Regions from separate parts of the Brevibacillus sp. FSL L8-0520 genome, predicted to be linked through region 1. Evidence: riboswitches for the same ligand, from Rfam matches in the RefSeq annotation. Region 1 holds a riboswitch; each other region holds the start of a gene.
What was found. Region 1 has a riboswitch for thiamine pyrophosphate ahead of thiC (phosphomethylpyrimidine synthase ThiC). Riboswitches for the same ligand answer to the same signal wherever they lie in the genome.
Positions count from the first base shown of each region.

Region 2: linked by a shared signal. The riboswitch ahead of thiS (sulfur carrier protein ThiS) and the one ahead of thiC (phosphomethylpyrimidine synthase ThiC) in region 1 are both predicted to bind thiamine pyrophosphate.
Region 3: linked by a shared signal. The riboswitch ahead of thiO (glycine oxidase ThiO) and the one ahead of thiC (phosphomethylpyrimidine synthase ThiC) in region 1 are both predicted to bind thiamine pyrophosphate.

Region 1 covers NZ_CP150171.1:3,520,530-3,527,196, reverse strand. Annotated here, with positions in the region: gene rbsD (D-ribose pyranase) at 1-153, shown strand, start outside; gene NSQ24_RS17630 (GntR family transcriptional regulator) at 247-981, shown strand; gene NSQ24_RS17625 (antibiotic biosynthesis monooxygenase) at 1,418-1,753, opposite strand; gene NSQ24_RS17620 (SRPBCC domain-containing protein) at 1,949-2,401, shown strand; gene NSQ24_RS17615 (hypothetical protein) at 2,456-2,653, opposite strand; gene thiC (phosphomethylpyrimidine synthase ThiC) at 2,650-4,446, opposite strand; TPP riboswitch at 4,601-4,712, opposite strand; gene NSQ24_RS17605 (hypothetical protein) at 4,714-5,301, opposite strand; gene NSQ24_RS17600 (SufS family cysteine desulfurase) at 5,541-6,667, shown strand, end outside.
Region 2 covers NZ_CP150171.1:2,868,598-2,875,264, reverse strand. Annotated here, with positions in the region: gene NSQ24_RS14300 (glycoside hydrolase family 18 protein) at 1-239, shown strand, start outside; gene NSQ24_RS14295 (hypothetical protein) at 333-563, shown strand; gene NSQ24_RS14290 (DUF2203 domain-containing protein) at 588-974, opposite strand; gene NSQ24_RS14285 (serine-tRNA(Ala) deacylase AlaX) at 1,027-2,268, shown strand; gene NSQ24_RS14280 (kinase-associated lipoprotein B) at 2,348-2,734, shown strand; TPP riboswitch at 2,770-2,880, shown strand; gene thiS (sulfur carrier protein ThiS) at 3,106-3,309, shown strand; gene NSQ24_RS14270 (thiazole synthase) at 3,315-4,085, shown strand; gene NSQ24_RS14265 (acetylornithine deacetylase) at 4,086-5,354, shown strand; gene tenA (thiaminase II) at 5,361-6,041, shown strand; gene NSQ24_RS14255 (ABC transporter ATP-binding protein) at 6,026-6,667, shown strand, end outside.
Region 3 covers NZ_CP150171.1:1,006,722-1,013,388, forward strand. Annotated here, with positions in the region: gene NSQ24_RS05245 (efflux RND transporter periplasmic adaptor subunit) at 1-1,080, opposite strand, end outside; gene NSQ24_RS05250 (glucose-6-phosphate isomerase) at 1,313-2,674, shown strand; gene NSQ24_RS05255 (excisionase family DNA-binding protein) at 2,661-2,906, shown strand; TPP riboswitch at 2,968-3,080, shown strand; gene thiO (glycine oxidase ThiO) at 3,176-4,294, shown strand; gene NSQ24_RS05265 (hypothetical protein) at 4,411-5,505, shown strand; gene NSQ24_RS05270 (YugN family protein) at 5,695-6,096, shown strand; gene NSQ24_RS05275 (NUDIX domain-containing protein) at 6,274-6,667, shown strand, end outside.

The DNA.
Region 1 (6,667 bases):
TTGAGCGAGATGGCTTATAAAGCGAAGGTGATCGTCCGTACAGGTGCATTCGATCCATGGGGCAACGTCATCCTGCAATCCGGGGTGAGCGTTCCGCAGTGGTTTGACAAGCCCGGCATCGTTGTTCCCGATTATTACAAAGACAAAATGTAAGGTGTGCAAACCTGGCAAGCTGGGGGTTGTCTTGAAAAAACAGCGGGATAAAAGTATAGTAAATGAGAATAAGTTGGATAAAGGGTGAACCCAGTGATCGAAAAAACAGGTCCGGAACCGATTTATATTCAAGCGAAAAATTGGATTCGGGGAAAAATTGCCAGCGGCGAGTGGAAGGCAAAGGAGAAGCTGCCGTCGGAATCGGATCTCGCAGCCACATTGGGAATCAGCCGGGGTACCATCAAACAAGCGATCAAGCAGTTAATCACAGAAGGCATTCTCGTCCAGATACACGGGAAGGGAACCTTTGTCGTAGGCGAGCAAATGGAGTATCCGTTGGCGGAGAGACTGATTTCCATCGCCGAAACCATGATCGAAAGTCACAAAGACTTTACGACCAGGCTGCTCGGACTGGAGACCTCCCCAGCCGATCAAACCGTAAGCCGGTTTTTGGAGTTGGACCCATCCGGACAGGTTTATCATCTAAAGCGGCTGCGTTTTATCGAAGACACGCCGGTTGTCTTTTTGGAGAACTTTTTGCCGAAACAACTCTTCCCCGGCTTCGAGCAGAACAACTTTGAGGAGAAGACGTTGTTTTCCATAATCGAAGATCGCTACAAACTGAGAATCTCCTGGGGAAAACGCTCATTTTTGGGAAAAGGCGCTGACGAGAAGATCGCGGAAATGCTGCAGATCGACAAAGGAACGCCGATTACGTTCCTGGAGCAGACCATTTACACCGAGGACAATGTACCGATCGAGTATTCCAAAGTATGGCTGCGAAACGATCAGATCAAGCTGACCTCCATTCTGAAAAGAACGCAGTAAGTATGAACGGCTTGCTTCAGGGGAAGCGAGAAAATGCTCTCATCACGAATGTCAGCCAATTCAAGACCGACACAAAGCAAAGCCGTCGTCGATTCGTTGCAGGACACCATGCTGACGAGCAAAAAGAGCAAAAAGCAAAAAACGCTTCAAAAGAAAGCAAGACATATGTTTGCAAAGAGAAGCTGGAGGCTGACGTCAAAAGCCTCCAGTTTTTTATGCGGCCAACCTTTGATTAAGCATCCTTTAGTCCGCTGCTTTTGGATGCGGTTCTGCTTTTGGACGAGGTTCCGCTTTTGGGGCGAAGCCGGCCAGTCTACATCCGAGAGGTGTCCCACCGTACCTGATTGCTTTCTTCTATTTTCATCTCCACTGCCAAAAGCCTGAACGACTGCAAACAAAAAAACGCGGAAAATGGCTCCGCGTCCGAATCTTCATCTTACAGCTCATTCAACGAATACTCTCTTTCTACTCTGCAAATCCTCGTCACGTACTGCTCATACCATACCTGTTTCCCTTTTTCCTGCGCCACCAGATGGTCCTCGTTCTGCTTCCAGTTGCGAATATCCTCCAGCGACTGCCAGTACGAGATCGTCACTCCGAATCCGTCCGCATCGCGCGTGCTTTCCACGCCGAGAAAGCCCGGCTGGGCAAATACCAGCTTCTCCATCATTGCGGCCATCTCTTCGTACCCCGTATTATCCGTTTGTGTCCGTTGACTGGTGAAGATCACAGCATAGTAAGGCGGCTTCGGCGTCTTTGCAAATGGCCCCATTTTACCCCCACTCCCTCAACGGGTATCTGTTAACAAGTATAGCACCCGCCTTTTTTTCTGTAACCTATTTCTCCACTGACAGCGATTGTCAGGGATGAGTGGATATACTCGAAAAAGCTCCGGGTATCAGATCTCTATGGGGCGGAAACCTTTTTGCCATACAAAACACTAACGATACGAGGGGGACTTTCAAAGATGAAACCAACCGACTTGCACTACGAATTTTACGTATTGGCAACCCCAGAGCAGGTGTGGGACACGCTCGTCTCGCCAGATGGGGTAAAAGCCATTTACGGGGGCTGTGTGACCGAGTCAACGTTCCGTGAAGGAGACCCGATCCGCTATATCGGCCCGGGCGCAGACGGAGATAAAACCATCCACGTCTACGGCGTCATTTTGCAGTGCGAGCAGGCCAAGACGCTCAGCTTTACCCACTTTGTCGGCGATTCCTACCACTCCGGCCAGGAACGGTACGAATCGCGCATCACTTATCGGCTCGAACCGGCCGGCGCGTCCACAAAGCTGACCCTGACCCATGACCGTTGGCATGAGAATGATCTGTCATACGATAACAGCGCGAAGGCATGGTGGATGATCCTCAGCAGCACGAAGACACTGATCGAAACAGGTAGGCCGCTGGCATTTTAAAAGTCGGTTTCGCCATCGGAAACAGTGCTGTAACCCAGCGCCGCAGTCGCTCCTTTAATAATAAAGACTTTCCGTCCACTGGCATTTTCGGCACATGCGGGAAAGCGGGGTCTCCAGAAAATCGTGATCACATGCTTTTTGGGCAGTCCCAAGCTGCGCGCGGAGTGCGGCTAAAGCCGACTCCAACCGCTTGATTTCAGCACGCAGCTGGCCGGGATCACGCAGTTTTCCTATATCGGCATCCCGCTTCATTTCCTGTCCGTCCCTTTGTACAGTTGTCCTCCCTGCTCGCGGAATTCCCTGGCTTTTTCCTGCAGCCCCTCGTCGATAGCCGCATGGACCGAAAGCTGGTTGTCTCGGGCGTAGGCGCGAATATCCTGGGTGATTTTCATGCTGCAAAATTTGGGGCCGCACATTGAGCAAAAATGGGCAGATTTTGCCCCTTCGGCAGGGAGAGTCTCGTCGTGATACTCGCGTGCCCGCTCAGGGTCAAGCGAGAGGTTGAACTGATCGTTCCAGCGGAATTCAAACCGCGCCTTGGAAAGCGCGTCGTCGCGAAGCTTGGCTCGCGGATGTCCTTTTGCCAGATCGGCGGCATGGGCGGCGATTTTGTAGGCGATCAGGCCGTTGCGCACGTCCTCCTTGTTTGGCAGGCCGAGATGTTCCTTCGGGGTGACGTAGCAGAGCATCGCGGTGCCAAACCAGCCGATCATCGCGGCGCCGATAGCGGACGTGATGTGATCGTAGCCGGGAGCGATATCGGTCGTGAGCGGGCCCAGCGTGTAGAATGGCGCTTCGTGGCAAAGCTCAAGCTGCTTATCCATATTCTCTTTGATCTGGTGCATCGGCACGTGTCCGGGACCTTCGATCATCACCTGCACATCATGCTTCCAGGCGATCTTGGTCAATTCCCCAAGCGTCTCCAATTCGGCGAACTGGGCTTCGTCGTTCGCATCGTCGATGGACCCCGGCCTCAGTCCGTCACCGAGCGAGACGGAAATGTCGTATGCCTTCAGGATTTCGCAAATCTCTTCAAAATGCGTGTACAGGAAGTTTTCCTGATGGTGGGCCAGGCACCAGGCCGCCATGATGGAGCCGCCGCGGGAGACGATTCCGGTCACCCGATTGGCGGTCAGCGGGATATAGCGGAGCAGCACCCCTGCGTGGATCGTAAAGTAATCCACTCCCTGCTCGGCCTGTTCGATCAACGTATCCCGGTAGATCTCCCAAGTCAGCTCCTCGGCTTTGCCATTTACTTTTTCCAGTGCCTGATAAATCGGGACAGTACCGATCGGCACGGGACTGTTGCGGATAATCCACTCCCGGGTCGTGTGAATGTGTTTTCCGGTGGAAAGGTCCATGATGGTGTCGGCTCCCCAGCGGGTGGCCCACATCATTTTTTCCACTTCTTCACCGATGGAGGAGGTGACCGCGGATGTGCCGATGTTTGCGTTTACCTTCACGTGAAAATGACGACCGATAATCATCGGCTCCAATTCCGGATGGTTGATGTTGGCCGGCAGGATCGCGCGGCCGCTGGCGATCTCGGCTCTGACGAATTCCGGCGAAACTCCTTCGCGGATGGCGACGAATTCCATTTCCGGCGTGATGATGCCGCGGCGGGCGTAGTGGAGCTGTGTGACGACGCTGCCTTTTTTGGCCCGAAGCGGCTTGCGGTCATTTCGGGGGAAAACAGGTACTGCTTCAAGCTGCTCGGCGCTTTTGAAGCCGTTATCGACAGGCTGCACCGGGCGTCCCGCGTAGGATTCCGTATCGTTTCTTTCCGCAATCCAGGGCTGCCGCAGGGAAGGCAGTCCTTTTTGAATGTCGGCAATGTAGTCGGTCGCCGTATACTCGCCGCTGGTGTCATAGACGCGAATGGGTGGGTTGGGAATTTCTCCGTACATGCCCTGGGATGGCGAAAGCTGGATTTCCCGCATCGGGACGCGAAGATCAGGCCTGCTGCCGACCTGGTACACTTTGCGGCTGCCAGGGAAAGGCTGTACAGCCGTCAGGTTGAGGGAAGATGCGTGTGGAATGGACATGAAAAAAACCTCCTTGTCATGGTTGCACGCGGCATGAACCCTGATGGAGGCGGAAGAAGACGCGTCTGCATGACAAAAACAAAACGCCGCAAAAAAACTTGCGACGCCAGACGCGAGAGCAGACAGGAAAGGGACGCAAGCATACGCAGTCCTCTCCGGTCTATATAAACATTCCTCCGCTGGCATTACCCAGTTCAGGTTCAACGGTCGACGACAGAGTAGCCGTCCTCTCAGCCTGGTCATCCCCAAGCTCCCGTGCATCATTGTTTAGAAATAGTTTGTTGTTTCCACCATAGCATAACTACTTTTTCCCAATTGTTCAAGAGGTTTTGTCGCAGCAGGAGGAAAGACATCGTGCAAAGCTTTGTCCAGCTTGTACCATTGGTCCATTCCCACCGAGGAGAGAATCGCGTCTCCATCCTCTTGCTTATAAGAGTCGAGATGAAACTTCGGCCCCATCGTAAACGGCTTGAGATAATGCTCTCCTTCCCGCGTTTCCACGTACATCATATACGCGTAGTCTGAAACCTTGTTGGCCGTTTCATATTCAAACTGCAAAATGAACAGCGAATCAGCCGTTCCCGTTAATTGCTCCACTTTTTCGCTGCCGGAGATCCAATCAACGACGGCAATCTGCTCGGTTTTATCCGAGTACAGGGAGAGAAGCTCCGGTTGCGCTTTGATGGAGTCTTCCCGGTAGTGATGTACCCATATGGCTTTCCCTTTTCCTGAATGAAAAAGCGATTCCAGCGCCGCTCCCGGGTGGGGCGCTTGTTGCTGTGAACACCCGCAGATGAGTGCAGATAGACAAAGGATGACGAAACGGAGCACGTGAGTTCTGGAATTCACTGCCATGATACTGCCTCCCTAACCCCGGAGTTAACCCCCGTTTTTGATGTGATGCCGCAGCGACATGCTTCCCAAAGTACGAACCCTCTCAATATAGTAAACGAAAAAGAAGAGGGAAACGTTTCAAGACAAATCCAACCATCTATAGGATAATCAAATGATTTTAATATAAATAATTGAATTGAACTATTGGTTTGCCGCGGCTATCCTTACGGGTAAATCCCGGAAAGGAAGTTGAGAGCGATATGAATCCGCATGAAGTGAAGCAATGCTTCCCGATTATGAATGTCCCGATCTACGGGAAGCGGCTTGTATATTTGGACAACGCAGCCACTGCCCAAAAACCGGTTCAGGTGATTGAGGCGCTGGAAGCATTTTATCGGATGGCAAACGCCAACGTTCACAGGGGAGTCCACTACCTGGGGGCAAAGGCGACAGACATGTACGAGGCGGCGAGAGAAAAGGTCCGTGCTTTCATCCGCGCAAGCGAAGCGGCCGAGATTGTTTTTACCCGGGGGACGACGAGCGCCTTGAATCTGATCGCCAGCGGATACGGCCGTTTGGTCCTTTGCGAAGGCGACGAGATCGTCATTTCATTGGCCGAGCATCACAGCAACCTGATCCCTTGGCAGCAGGCGGCAAAAGCGGCCGGGGCAACACTGAAATTCATTCCCTTGCAGGAAGATGGGACGATAACGCCGGAAGCTGTCCGTTCAGTGGTGACCCCACGGACTAAAATCGCAGCACTCCACCATATATCCAACGTCTTGGGAGATGTAGTACCGCTCAGAGAGATCGCCGGCATCGTCCATGCACACGGAGGAGTTTTGGTTGTCGACGGTGCGCAGGGAGCGCCTCATTCACCAGTCGATGTGGGGCAGATGGACTGCGACTTTTACGTTTTCTCCGGTCACAAAATGTGCGGTCCTACAGGAATTGGAGTTTTGTACGGGAAGCGTCCATTGCTGGAGCAATTGGTACCTGTTGAGTATGGAGGAGAGATGGTTGAGTCGGTCGATGCCGAATGGGCGTCGTGGAAAGAGCTTCCGTACCGGCTGGAAGCGGGAACCCCTTTGATTGCGGGAGCGATTGGGCTGGGGGCTGCGATTGATTTCCTCGCTCAAATCGGCATGGAGAAGATCGAACGGCATGACCGCAGGCTGGTTGGCTACGCACTGGAGCGGTTGCAGGAGCTCAAAGAATGCAAAGTGCTGGGGCCGCTGCGGCATCGGACGTCCATCCTGACGTTTCAACTGGGGGAGATCCATCCCCATGATCTGGCTACCGTGCTCGATGCAGAAGGGATCGCCATCCGTGCCGGTTACCACTGCGCACAGCCGCTGGCGAAATGGTTTGGACAAGCGGCGACGGC
Region 2 (6,667 bases), 650 kb from region 1:
AGCGGGAGCAGGTGCCGATCCAATACGACAGCAGAGCGCAGGCGCCGTTTTTTGAGTACACAGATGACCAAGGAAGGCGTCATCGCGTCTGGTTTGAAGATGCCCGTTCGATTCAGGCCAAGTTCAACCTGGTCAAGGAGCTCGGTCTGCGAGGCGTCAGCTATTGGAGACTGGGACTGCCTTTCCCGCAAAACTGGCTGCTGATCGAGGAGAACTTCCGCGTCAGAAAGCGTCGATAACCATAGGAAAGCGTACAGTCCGGTAAGCCTGTACGCTTTTTTTCTGCTCGCCAAACATGGTATGATGAAGCAAAAAGAACGAGGAGGGAGATCATGGGAGAGTGCAGACTGGATCATAGTACAGAAGACGTCCGCAACAAGCTGGCCGAGCAAACGCCTTTTTTGCCGCCGGCACTGGCCGCGCAGCTGAACGGGCTTTTGACGGAGACGCTTTCTCAGGAAACCTTGAACGAGCTGTTTCACCTTTTAAAGAAATACGATTTGGCGACGCCCGAAGAGCGTATTCAACGTGAGGAAAAAATGGCAAAGCTGGTAAGGGAATAGCAAAAAAAGGGAATCGCAAGCAGCCTATTCGATTGGTTTGCGACCGGCAAACCCTTCTGTGATGCCGTGATAATACGCAATGCTTGGCTCTCCCTGCTTCCAGCAGAGGAGAACTTCTTTTCCGTCGATGACAGCGGGGAAATCGAACAGCCCGATGTCGATGTCCTTTACCTCTATGCCTTTCTCCATGAGCTGGTTGATATGCATCTGCGCCTCCAGCTCCATAAACTCCAGGCGGCATTCCAGCGTAAAGACTTCTTGCTCATCGGGAGGCTGCCGCTTTTTGGCCTGCTGCAGTTCTTGGTAGGTTTGATAAAAGAGGCGCTTCGTTTCTTGCAAAAAGGAGAGCTCTTCGCGTACATATGGCAGCAGTTGATTCGCCTGTTCGACCGTGAACAATTTTTTAGCCAAGTGTAACACCTCCAGGACCCATTATACAGGGAACCAGTCAGGGAGGAAATGGATGGATCGGCTGTTTATTGCAGGTGATTGGAAAGGGGTACCTATGAACGACAGGTTGTACTATCAAGATGTTGATTTGCAGACGTTTGAGGCAGATGTCATCAAGCGCGGCGTGGAAGCGGACGGAACAGCATACGTAGTGTTGAACCAAACGGCGTTTTATCCGACAGGCGGAGGACAGCCTTGTGATACGGGAACCATTGAAGGGGTTGCCGTCACGGATGTAGAGGAAGTCGATGGGGAGATCAGGCATCGCCTCGATGCGCCGCTTCCGGAAAAGACGCAGCGGGTAACGGGCAGGATCGATTGGGATAGGCGTTTTGACCATATGCAGCAGCATACGGGACAGCATATTCTCTCCGCGACGTTCATCAAGCTCGCAGATGCTCAGACAGTAGCCTTCCACCTCGGACGCGATCACGTGACGATTGATGTTGCACTGAGCGAGCTTACGCCGGAGCTGATTGAAAAAGCGGAGCGTCAGGCAAACCAGGTGGTACTGGAAAATCGTCCGATCGACGCTCGTTTTGTCACGGCCGAAGAGCTGGAAAAGCTGCCGCTCACCAAGCAGCCTACTGTATCCGAGAATATCCGGGTCGTCATCATCCCGGATTACGACTACAATCCGTGCGGAGGGACACATCCGAAAACTACGGGAGAAGTCGGTCCGATCAAAATCATCGGTTGGGAACGCCACCGAGGCAACATACGTATTCAATTTCTCTGCGGCTGGCGGGCACTCGCGGACTACACGCGCAAGCAGCACTTGCTGCAGGACCTCACCCGGATGATGACGACGAGCGAAGCGGAAATCGCCGATATGCTGCAGCGTCTGCTGGCTGAAAAAGAGGCCTTGAAGGATTCGCTTCAGCAAAAAGAAACAGAGCTATTGACATATGAAGCAGCCAGGTATTTGAAAGAAGCAGCCGAGCTGGGGAATGCCCGTGTCGTCCAGGCCTCTTTCACGGGCAGAAGCATGCAGGAATTGCAGCAGCTTGCCCGTACGCTCACCTCGCAGGATGAGCATGTCATCGCGCTTTTGGCGACAACAACGGACAAGCTGCAGCTCGTTTTTGCCCGGGGCGGACAGGTGGCGGCTCCGATGAACCAGCTGCTGAAGGAGACGCTGCCGTTGATCGATGGAAAGGGCGGCGGCAACCCGGCGATGGCCCAGGGCGGAGGGGCTCCGACGATGGCTGCTGACACCGTGCTGGATCATGCGCGCGGTTTGCTTCAGGTGTAAAACATGACCCGTGGCAGTCGCAGTCAGTCTGTCCAATCAGGCTGCGACCGCCCTTATGGAAACGAAGGAGGAGAGTCAGATGAATGCATGGAATCCGGGAGATCTGGTCCGGGTCGGATACAAGACGGGAGAATATCTGACAGAGGTTGTAGAAAATCACGGCGATAAATTGCTGGTCAAAATTATGGCCGTTACGAAATACCCGACGCAGGGCGATTTGCACAATCCGCTTGAGGTGGACGTTCCCTTGTTTCACCAAAGACCGGCTCTCTCCTACCTGGAAAAAATCATGGTTCCGGCTGCGAGCGTGATCCGATTCAACGGCACTTTGCCCGACTACAAGGAATCGCTCAAAGCCGCTTTGGAGAGGGAAATGGAAAAGCTGCGCAAAACGTCAAAATGGGCGGAGCGCTGCCTGGTCGAACTGGAGATTCTGTACAAGGAAAGCTTTACAAACCCGAAATAGAGTGATACTGTAATAATCGAATTGAATAACCACGCGCAATACCAAACGGGGGTCGAGCAAAATCGGCTGAGATTGTAACGAATGCGTTACTGACCGTTGAACCTGACCTGGGTCATGCCAGCGGAGGAAGAGGTATCAGCTCATCAGCGTGAACGCCGATGCTGTTTCCAAATGGTTTGGAACGACATTTAGGCATATGCAGATAAGCACAACCACAACCATCCGAGGCGGATGGTTTTTTTACTGTCTGCCCCTGATGCACCGTATTCAAACGGCTTCTTCCGTCTGTTCTCTCCATGACACAGGCGAAATGAAGCCGTTTTTTTTCTGGGACCGGCCAGAACATGCTGCGCCGAAGAAGGAGGGGGAACATGCTGGTACAGTTGAATGGCAAGAATGTAGAGCTCGCTGCCGAAATCACGACTGTCCGTGAACTGCTGCAGTCCTACCAGCTGCAGGAGAAGATCGTGATCGTGGAGCGTAACGGAGAGATTGTGGATCGCACCCGTTATGAAGAGACACCGGTCGCAGATGGGGACCGGATTGAAATTGTACATTTTGTCGGTGGAGGATGAATAAGATGGACACTTTGAAAATCGGACCGTATGAATTTCGTTCGCGGCTGCTTCTGGGGACGGGAAAATTCCCTGATCTGGACATACAAGACAAAGCGGTGGCAGCATCAGAGGCAGAAATTCTGACTTTTGCCATTCGCCGCCTAAATCTGGAAAACCCGCATGAACCGAATTTTCTGGAGAAATTGGATCTGAAAAAGTTTACGCTGCTTCCGAATACGGCGGGTGCCTATACGGCTGAGGAGGCTGTGCGAATTGCCCGCCTGGCGAAAGCATCCGGCTTGTGCGACATGATCAAGGTGGAAGTCATCGGCGATCCGAAAACGCTGCTGCCAGATCCGATCGGTACGCTGGAAGCCTCCCGCATTTTGGTAGAGGAAGGCTTTATCGTGCTTACCTATACGAATGACGACCCGATTTTGGCCAAACATCTGCAGGAGGCCGGCGTTCACGCTGTCATGCCGGGAGCTTCTCCGATCGGATCGGGCCAGGGCATCATCAACGAAAACAATCTGCGGTTCATCATCGAAGACGCCAAAGTACCGGTCATTGTTGACGCCGGCATCGGTTCTCCCGCTGACTGTGCTAAGGCGATGGAGCTGGGAGCGGACGGTGTCCTGCTCAATACAGCGGTCGCGCTGGCGGACAATCCGGTGTTGATGGCGGAGGCGATGAAGCTGGGCGTGGAAGCGGGAAGGAAAGGCTTCCTTGCCGGACGGATCGCGAAAAAACGGTATGCATCGGCGAGCAGTCCGACTGAAGGGATGATCGAGTAGGTGGAGCACGTACTAGCAGCGATTGAGGAGCGTAGAGAGGAGCTGTTTTCGCTTCTCTCCGAGCTGATCGCCCAGCCGACGGTAAGCCCTCCCGCCCGAAACAGCGACAAGGCGCAGACGCTGGTGGCAGAGAAGCTGCAAGCGCTCGGCTTCGAGGTCGACCGCTGGACCGTTTTTCCAGGCGATGACAACGTCGTGGGGGTAAAGAAGGGAACGGACTTTAGAAACTACAAAAGCTTGATCATCAACGGCCATATCGACGTAGCTGAGGTCGGAGACGACAGCGCCTGGACGTATCCGCCTTTTGCCTTGACCAAAGGCGGGGACGGCAGATGGTACGGGCGCGGCGTCGCCGATATGAAAGGGGCGCTCGCTGCCAGCCTGTTTGCGATCCAGATGCTGCATGAGCACGGCATAGAGCTGAAGGGCGATCTCGCCTTTCAGTCCGTGATCGGTGAAGAAGCTGGGGAAGCCGGCACGCTTGCTGCGATTGAGCGCGGCTACTCGGCCGATTACGCGCTTGTCGTAGACACAAGCGATCTGCAGATGCAAGGCCAGGGCGGAGTGATCACTGGCTGGATTACGATTGAAAGCCCGGTTACGCTCCATGACGGGATGCGCAGCAGGATCATTCACGCAGGCGGTAAAGTCCACGGGGCATCTGCGATTGAGAAAATGATGAAGGTGATTGCCTCGCTGCAGGATTTGGAACGGCACTGGGCCGTGATGAAATCATACCCCGGTTTTCCGCCAGGGATGAGCACGATCAATCCTGCGGTCATCGAAGGCGGACGCCATGCGGCTTTTCTCGCGGATCGCTGCGCCCTCTGGATTACCGTTCACTTTTATCCGGACGAGACGCATGAGGATATCATACGGGAAGTAGAGGACCATGTCCGCAGAGCCGCCGCCGCTGATCCGTGGCTGCGGGATCATCCGCCCGTTTTTCGCTGGGGAGGCCGCTCCATGATCGAGGAGCGGGGAGAGATCTTTCCGTCATTGGAGCTGGACAAGGAGCATCCGGCCCTGCTCAAGCTGCAGGCTGCATTTGAAAAGCAAACGGGACGCCCGGCGGTGGTAAACATGTCTCCTTCGGTCACGGATGCAGGATGGTTTGCCCACGCCGGCATACCAGCCGTCATCTTTGGCCCGGGTGAGCTGAGTCATGCTCATGCTGTGAATGAATCCGTTGATCCGAAGCAGTTGGTTGTCTTTGCACAAACAGTTGCCCGGTTCCTCGTGGACTGGTGCAACACGAAAAGGGAGTGAGTGGACTTGTCGACATTTACGCATCGTTTGCGGGAAAAGGTTGCTCCGATCTGGGAGCGGACCCATCGTCACCCGTTTGTCACAGGCTTGGGAGATGGAAGTCTGCCTGTGGAGTCCTTCCGTTTTTACATGAAGCAGGACTACGTCTATTTGATCGAATACGCCAAAATGTTTGCCATCGCCAGTACAAAAGCCCATGATCTGGCGACGAGCGCGCGGTTTGCTTCGCTGCAGGAAGCGACGCTCAATTTCGAAATGGCCTTGCATCGTCAGTATGCCGAACGCTTTGGCATCACGCGCGAGGAGCTGGAGCAGACCAAACCGTCGTTTGTGATGCTTGCCTACACGAGCTATATGCTGAAGGTAGCTCATCAGGGCTCGCTAGCCGAGCTGGTCAGCGCGGTACTGCCGTGCGCCTGGAGCTACTGGGAAATCGGCAAGCGGCTCGCCGAGGTAGAGGGAGCGCTTGAGCATGAATGGTACGGGGAGTGGGTGCGTACGTACAGCTCCGACGAGTTTGGACAGCTGGCGCAGTGGCTGATCGACCTGATGGATGAGCTCGCTGAAGGAAAATCAGAGAAAGAGCTGGCGATTCTGGAGGAGCATTTCCTGAACACGTCCCGCATGGAGTATTTGTTCTGGGAAATGGCTTACACGGAGGAAATGTGGCCGTGCGAGAAAAACTAGCCTTTTCGGGCGTCGGCTTTTCGTATGGGGAAAAACCGATACTGGACGGATTCGATCTGCAGCTAAGCAAGGGCGAGCTGGTCAGTCTGATCGGGCCGAGCGGGATTGGGAAAAGCACCTTGTTTCAATTGGCGGCGGGACTGCTGCAGCCAGACACAGGGACGATCCGTCTGGATGGAAAATCAACGGCAGAACGTCTCGGGCGTGTAGGCTACATGCCGCAGCGAGATTTGCTGATGCCGTGGCGGACTGTAGCTGAAAATGCCGGTTTGCCGCTCGAAATACAAGGTTTTTCCAAAAGTGAAATACGCGAGCGTATTGCGGAAGAGCTTCCCCGCTTTGGCCTGGCCGAATGGAAGGACGCCTATCCAGATGAGCTCTCTGGCGGGATGCGTCAGCGCGTTTCTTTCCTGAGAGCCCTGATGACCGGAGCGGACCTGCTGCTCCTGGACGAGCCGTTTAGCGCACTGGATGGGATTACGCGGATGGAAATGCAGGAATGGCTGCTCTCGATGTGGCAGCAGACCGGGAGCACGATGCTCCTTATTACCCATGATATCGATGAGGCGATTTTGCTGGCGGACCGGGTAGTCGTTCTCCTGGGCAGTCCGATCCGGCAGCCGGTA
Region 3 (6,667 bases), 2.5 Mb from region 1:
GCCGTCCGCCTCCTGTTGAATCGCTTCGATCGGCACCTGCATGGCATTGTCGATTTTCTCCGTCAGGATATTGATGTCGACGTGAAACCCGGGCTTGAGAGCCGAGACGTCGCCATCAGGCTGGAGAGTGACTTTGACGCGTGTTTTTTCACCTTGCCCGGAGCTGTTTTGCGTGGTTACGGCAATCGGGGAGATTCGCACCACTTTGGCATTCAGCTTCTGCTTTCCAAGAGAGCTGCCCTCGATGACTGCCGATTGACCGAGCTTTATTTTGCTTACGTCGGACTCGCTGATATCGGCCTGGATGAGCAGGTTGTTCAGGTTCGCGAGTGTAAAGATCTCCGTTCCTTTGTTTACGTACTGGCCGTTGTCTGCAGCCAGGCTGATGACGGTGCCGTTTTCGGGAGCGACCAACACGCTTTGGGTGCGCTCCTTCTCCAGTTGTGCCTTCTCCACCTGAAGCTTGTTGATTTGCGCTTGCAGAGAAGCGAGCTCCTCTTTGCGCGGTCCCTTTTGCTTCAATGCCAGCTGCTGCTTGGAGACGTTCAGTGACGAGAGCGTAGAATCGAGCTGGCTTTTTGCCTTGTCCACCTCTTGCTGCGTAGTGGCCCCGGATGCGAACAGCTGCTGCAGCCGATCGTATTCCTTTTGAGCGGCATCGTGCTCGCGCTGGGCTTGGGCGACCCGTTCTTTTTCCTGTGCCAGCTCTTCCGGTTCATTTCCTGCTTGCGCTTTGGACAGATTCGCTCGTGCCAGTTCAATCTGTGCGTCCAGCTCCAGGAGTCGGCTCTCTACGTCAGAGGTGTCAATCTTCCCGATAACCTGCCCTTTTTTAACGAGATCGCCTTCTTTGACGGAGAATTCACGCAGCGTCCCGTTCACATTTGCGTACACCCTGTATTTATCCTCCACGACTACACTGCCGGAGGTCAGGATGCGGCTTTCCAGCGCAGATGTGGCTACTGTCCCGATCTGGACAGGCATGCCCATCGCCTGACCGGGACTCAAAAGATTTACGCTAACGGTTCCGATCACCAGTACGGCGGCGACGGACCCGATCATCCACCATCGTTTTTTCATGTCTTCTAATCCCCTTGCCAAATAATGTATACCTTCTTTACGAAACTGTTTTACGGGGGGCAAGTAAAAAAGTAACAAGGTAACCTTTTTGTTCATGGAATGTTCACAATTTCACAAAACCATGGGAGCAGGGAGAAGTGAAGGAAAAATGGGGCGCTGTCTTTGTCGAACCCTTGCCCGGCCGAAGCGATAAGATGTAGGGAGCATAGCAGGATTTCCAAGGGAGGGAGCTATGAACCAGACGCTTCGTTTTGACTACTCCCATGCGTGCAAATTTTTCGAGCAGACAGATTTAGACCAGCTAGCTCCTGAAGTATTGCGCTCGCACATACAGCTCCATCAGGGGACGGGAGCAGGGAGCGAGCTTCGCGGCTGGCTGGACTTGCCGATCAAATGCGAGAAAAGTGAACGGGAACGTATCGTCCAGGCAGCGACGAGAATCCAGGAGAATTCGGATGTGCTCTTGGTCATCGGCATTGGCGGGTCGTATCTTGGAGCCAAGGCAGCGCTGGAGATGCTCGGGCATCACTTCACCAATCTTCTGCCTGCGGGCAAACGACGGGTACCGGAGATTTATTTTGTCGGCAACAACATCAGTCCGGTCTACCTCGCTCATCTTCTGGAGCTGCTGGAGGGAAAAGAAGTCTCTTTGAATGTCATTTCCAAATCGGGAACGACAATGGAACCGGCTATCGCTTTTCGCCTGTTTCGCAGCTGGATGGAGAAAAAGTACGGACGACCAAAAGCCCGCAGCCGGATTTACGCTACGACAGACAGAGCGAAGGGAGCGCTCCGCCAGCTTGCCGAGAGCGAGGGGTATGAGACCTTTGTCATTCCCGAGGATGTGGGCGGACGCTTTTCGATTCTTACTCCCGTCGGTCTTTTGCCGATCGCTGTCGGCGGAATCGATATGGATGAGCTGATGCAAGGAGCGGCAGATGCCAGAGAGCGGTTTTTGTCGCCGGTGCTGGCAGACAATCCTTGCTACCAATATGCCGCTGTCCGCAATATTCTGTATCGAAGGGGCAAGCTGATTGAAGTGCTGGTCGGCTACGAACCCCGGTTCCGTTTTTTCGCGGAATGGTGGAAGCAGCTCTTTGCCGAGTCGGAAGGGAAGGACAACAAGGGGATTTTTCCTGTATCCGCAGAGTATTCAACCGATCTCCACTCCATCGGCCAATATCTGCAAAGCGGAACACGGCACTTGTTTGAAACCGTCTTGACCGTGCATAAATCTGACGTTGACGTCACCATCGGAGACGACCCGGCCAATCTGGACGGCTTGCAGTATCTCTCTGGAAAAGGGATGGATTTCGTCCGCCAAAAGGTGCTGCAGGGAGCGATGCTGGCCCACGTAGATGGGGGTGTTCCGAATCTCGTAGTGGAAATTCCCAGGCTGACAGCGTATCATTTTGGTGAGCTGGTGTATTTTTTTGAAAAAGCCTGTGCGATCAGCGGCTACCTCTTGGGGGTCAATCCGTTTGACCAGCCCGGGGTAGAGGCCTACAAAGCCAACATGTTTGCATTGCTCGGGCGGCCCGGCTTTGAAAAAATGAAAGAAGAATTGGAAGCGAGAATTCGTGGAGACGACTAAAACCTACCTGACTGTAGCCGAAACATCCGAGTATCTGGAATTGCCGGAGACGTTCATTCTGGAAAAAATCCGCGAAGGGCGAATCCGTGCCGTTCACAACGGGGAAGAGTATCTGATCAACAAGGAGCAGTTTCAGCATCATCTGGAACAGATCCGAAAGCTCCGGGAGTTTGAGGATGAACAGAAGCATGAGCCGATCCCGGAGAGCTACGACGTGAAGGACGAAGATTAAGTTCAGCCCTTGTCAGATTTGCGGCCAGAGGACTATACTGAAGAAGACAACTGATAGAATGAAAAGTAACTGGGGGAGTCCATCTTGCTGGGCTGAGAGGACGGAAGCGATGACCGTCGACCCTTTGCACCTGATCCAGATCATGCTGGCGCAGGGAAGTGGTTACAGGCGGATATTTTTTCGCCCGTTGATGCGTTGGATGCGTGTTGTGCCCACCTTTTCCTGCCGGAGAGGGTGGGCTTTTCCATTTGATAAGGAGAGGAAGCAGCATGACCGACTGTTTACTTGTTGGCGGAGGCATCATCGGACTCAGTCTCGCCTATGAATTGTCCTGTAGAGGAATGGCCGTGACTGTAGTGGAGCAAGGAGAATGGGGAGGCCAGGCTTCATCGGCAGCAGCGGGAATGCTGGCGCCGCTGAAGGAATTTTCGCAGCCAGGGCCGATGCTGGAGCTGGGCATGAAGTCGCTGGAGCTCTATCCGAAATGGGCAGAGGAGCTGGAAGCGAGGACAGGCATTGACGTGCAGGCGTGCAAATCCGGACTGCTGACAGTAGCTCTTACCGAGCCGGAGTCGGGCGCGTTGCTGGAAAAATACAAGTGGCAAAAGGCATCGGGCTATGCGGTTGAGTGGATGACAGGGGAAGAGATGCGGAGAGTCGAGCCGCTCTTGACCGAGCAGGCGATCGCGGGGATCTACTCGCCTGAAGAAGGGCACATCAACAACCGCATGCTGCTGAATGCTCTGGTAGCCGCTTGCAAAAAAATGGGAGCGACGCTTCTTTCCGGCTCTGTTGTAACCGGAATGGCAAAAGAAGGGGGCAGGATCGTCGGTGTAGAAACGACCACGGGGCCTCTGCGAGCCGGGCATACCGTGATCGCATCTGGCGCATGGGCCGGGATTATGGCCGAATGGCTCGATTTTGCTGTGCCCGTCAGACCGGTACGCGGGCAGGTGGCATCGGTATCGTCCAGCGGAATCCCTTTGCGTACCGTCATCTTCGGCACATCCGGGTACATCACGCCCAAGCTGGATGGGAAGATCGTCCTTGGAGCGACCGAGGATGAAGCGGGCTTTCAGCGGCATGTCACGCTGAGCGGTCTTGCGAAAGTATTGGACGGTGTGATGCCGTATGTGCCCGCTCTGCATTCAGCAGCCTTCCAGCAGGCGTGGGCAGGCTTGCGTCCCGCTACAGCAGACAGCATGCCGCTGCTTGGACCCGTACCGGGATGGCAGGGCGTTTCCATTGCGGGCGGCCACTTTCGGAACGGCATTTTGCTTTCTCCGGTCACAGCAAAGGTGATGGCGGATTATGTGGAGAGCGGACGCGAAGATGCGCTGCAACCCTTTTTGCCATCCCGGTTCCTCGGGTCGACAACAAACAGATAAGGCTCATGGGTACGGCCTGATCGGAAAATGGGCTGGTCCCCTCTGGAAAATAGACACCTCCCCATAGGCTGGCGTATATGGTAATAAAGAAACACCAGAGGGGAGGAGTCAAATAGATGGAGGAGTCTAAGAAGCAATTGTTTCATGTTGACACTGCCGCTGTCAGCATGATCAAGGATATCCGCCATACGGTCCAAAACGTTTGCCAGGAGCATGCCCGGCAAAAGGTTCGGATCGAAGCGCTGGATGGACAGATATACGAAGGAGAGATCGTAGACTGGGACAACGACCACGTCTATCTGGAAGTCGAAGAAGAGGTGGATGACGACGAGGCGGAGGAAGTAGACTGGGATGGCTATGAGTTGGATGTAGAGCAAGTGTCCTACAGTTCCCCGTACGACCCGGCCGATCCCAATATGCGTCCGCCCTTTACAGCGGTCAGCCCATTTGCGAGCGGAGGGCCGAACGCCCGTCCGTATCCCGGAGTCAGCCCGTATACAGCAGTCAGTCCATATGCAACGGGACCCAATTCCCGACCGCATCCGGGGGTTAGTCCATATACAGCAGTCAGTCCATATGCAACGGGGCCCAACGCCCGACCGTATCCAGGGGTTAGCCCGTATACGGCGGTAAGCCCGTATGAAACAGGGCCCAACAGTCGTCCTTATCCTGGCGTAAGTCCGTATACAGCAGTCAGTCCATTCGCGACGGGACCGAACGCCCGTCTGTATCCCGGAATGATGCCTTATTCTGAGGTCAGCCCCTACACAGCGGTTTCTCCGGAAAGTGTCACAAGACCATTCCCTTTTGTACAGTCCTTTGTACAGTCTTTCATACAGCCGCCTGTACAGCCTTATTGCATACCGTGCGTTCCCTTGGTGGCGCCATTAGAAAGACCGACACGGGTAAGTCCGGCGGAAACGGAAAAACCGAAAGATCAAAGGGTCAGTCCGGCCGAGGATGTCCGCCCGGGTGTCAGTCCTTTCCCGCCATATCCACCGTACCCTCCGTACCCATTTCCTCCGTATCCGCCATTTCCGCCGTACAGACCGATCGCACCAGCTCCGCCGCCACCGCCGCCACCCGTACCATGTCCGCCCGTCGTAAAAACGTTGGAATCATCCTGCGTGGCACCGATTCCACGTCGCCGCTGCCGGAAAAGAGTCATTCCTTTGACGCTGTTCTCTCTGCTGTCCATCGCGCTGATCTAGGCGAGTGTACAGGTGTGAGCATCCAAGTGCAAAAAGCCTCCAGGCAAAGCCGCCTTGAGGCTTTTTTTGGTCCAACTGAGGCTTCGCCATAAAGCCTGGCAAAGCCAGGTTTTCCAAACGTCCTTCAATGACTACTTCTCCCCCATTTGTCACACACTAACGGCAAAATGTCGGAAAGGCAGGGATTGGATGCAAACCATTCAAAGCAGTTTGCCGGGAACGAGAGGGACGTATGGTTTTTTTCGGGAAGCTCTGGAGCCGGACGGCTTTACCTTGGCAAACTGGGATTACAATGCGGGTTATTTGGATAAAAAGCTGGACGAAGCGGGCATGGTCTTTCTGCGGATTCCCGTTCAGGTGCAGGAGGGCGAGCTGGACAGCGAAGACGCCTGGCTGGAGCTCGGAACGCCGTTTGTCCTGAAGCACGTCTACCGAGAGGGGATTGAATCGGACATCGGCTACTACTCTGCCGTTGCGTCTGCGGCCATGAATCAATTTCAGGAGCCGGTAGACAAGGATGCCGCAGTCGATGAGCACTGGATGCGAAAAGCGGAAGCCATGGTAAGGGAATTGGAAAGAAGATTTGCGTGAATCGCAGACATGCGGCGGGCCATCGACACGATTGGCCCGTTTTCTTGTTCGATGTGACGATTTCTCCAAGGGCCCGACGTTTTTTGTTGCTTCTGTCCGCATAGCAGGGAGAAGAAAGGTAATGTAAAATGGTGACAGATGAAAGCAAGTTTTCAAAGACAGGGAGTGTGGAGGACCGTGGCATGGTATCATTCGCTGCTTAGATGGTACTGGCGTCTCAGAAAGCCTCTGACACTGGGAGTGCGCATCATCGTGACAGACAGGGACAAGGGTGTACTGCTGGTTCGCCACACCTATGTCCAGGGATGGTACTTGCCAGGGGGAGGTGTCGAGCGAGGGGAATCATTTGCCGATGCGGCGAGACGCGAGCTGTGGGAAGAGTGCCGCGCAGAAGCAGAGTCGCTGTCGCTATGCCATTTGTATTACAGCGAAAGAGAAGGAAAACGGGATTACATTGCCCTTTTTCATGTCGGGGAATACCGTTTGCACGAACGCGACACGAGTGACCCCGAGGTAGAGGAAATGCGCTTTTTTACGTGGGATGGGCTTCCCGAGGAGCTGACGCCGGCGA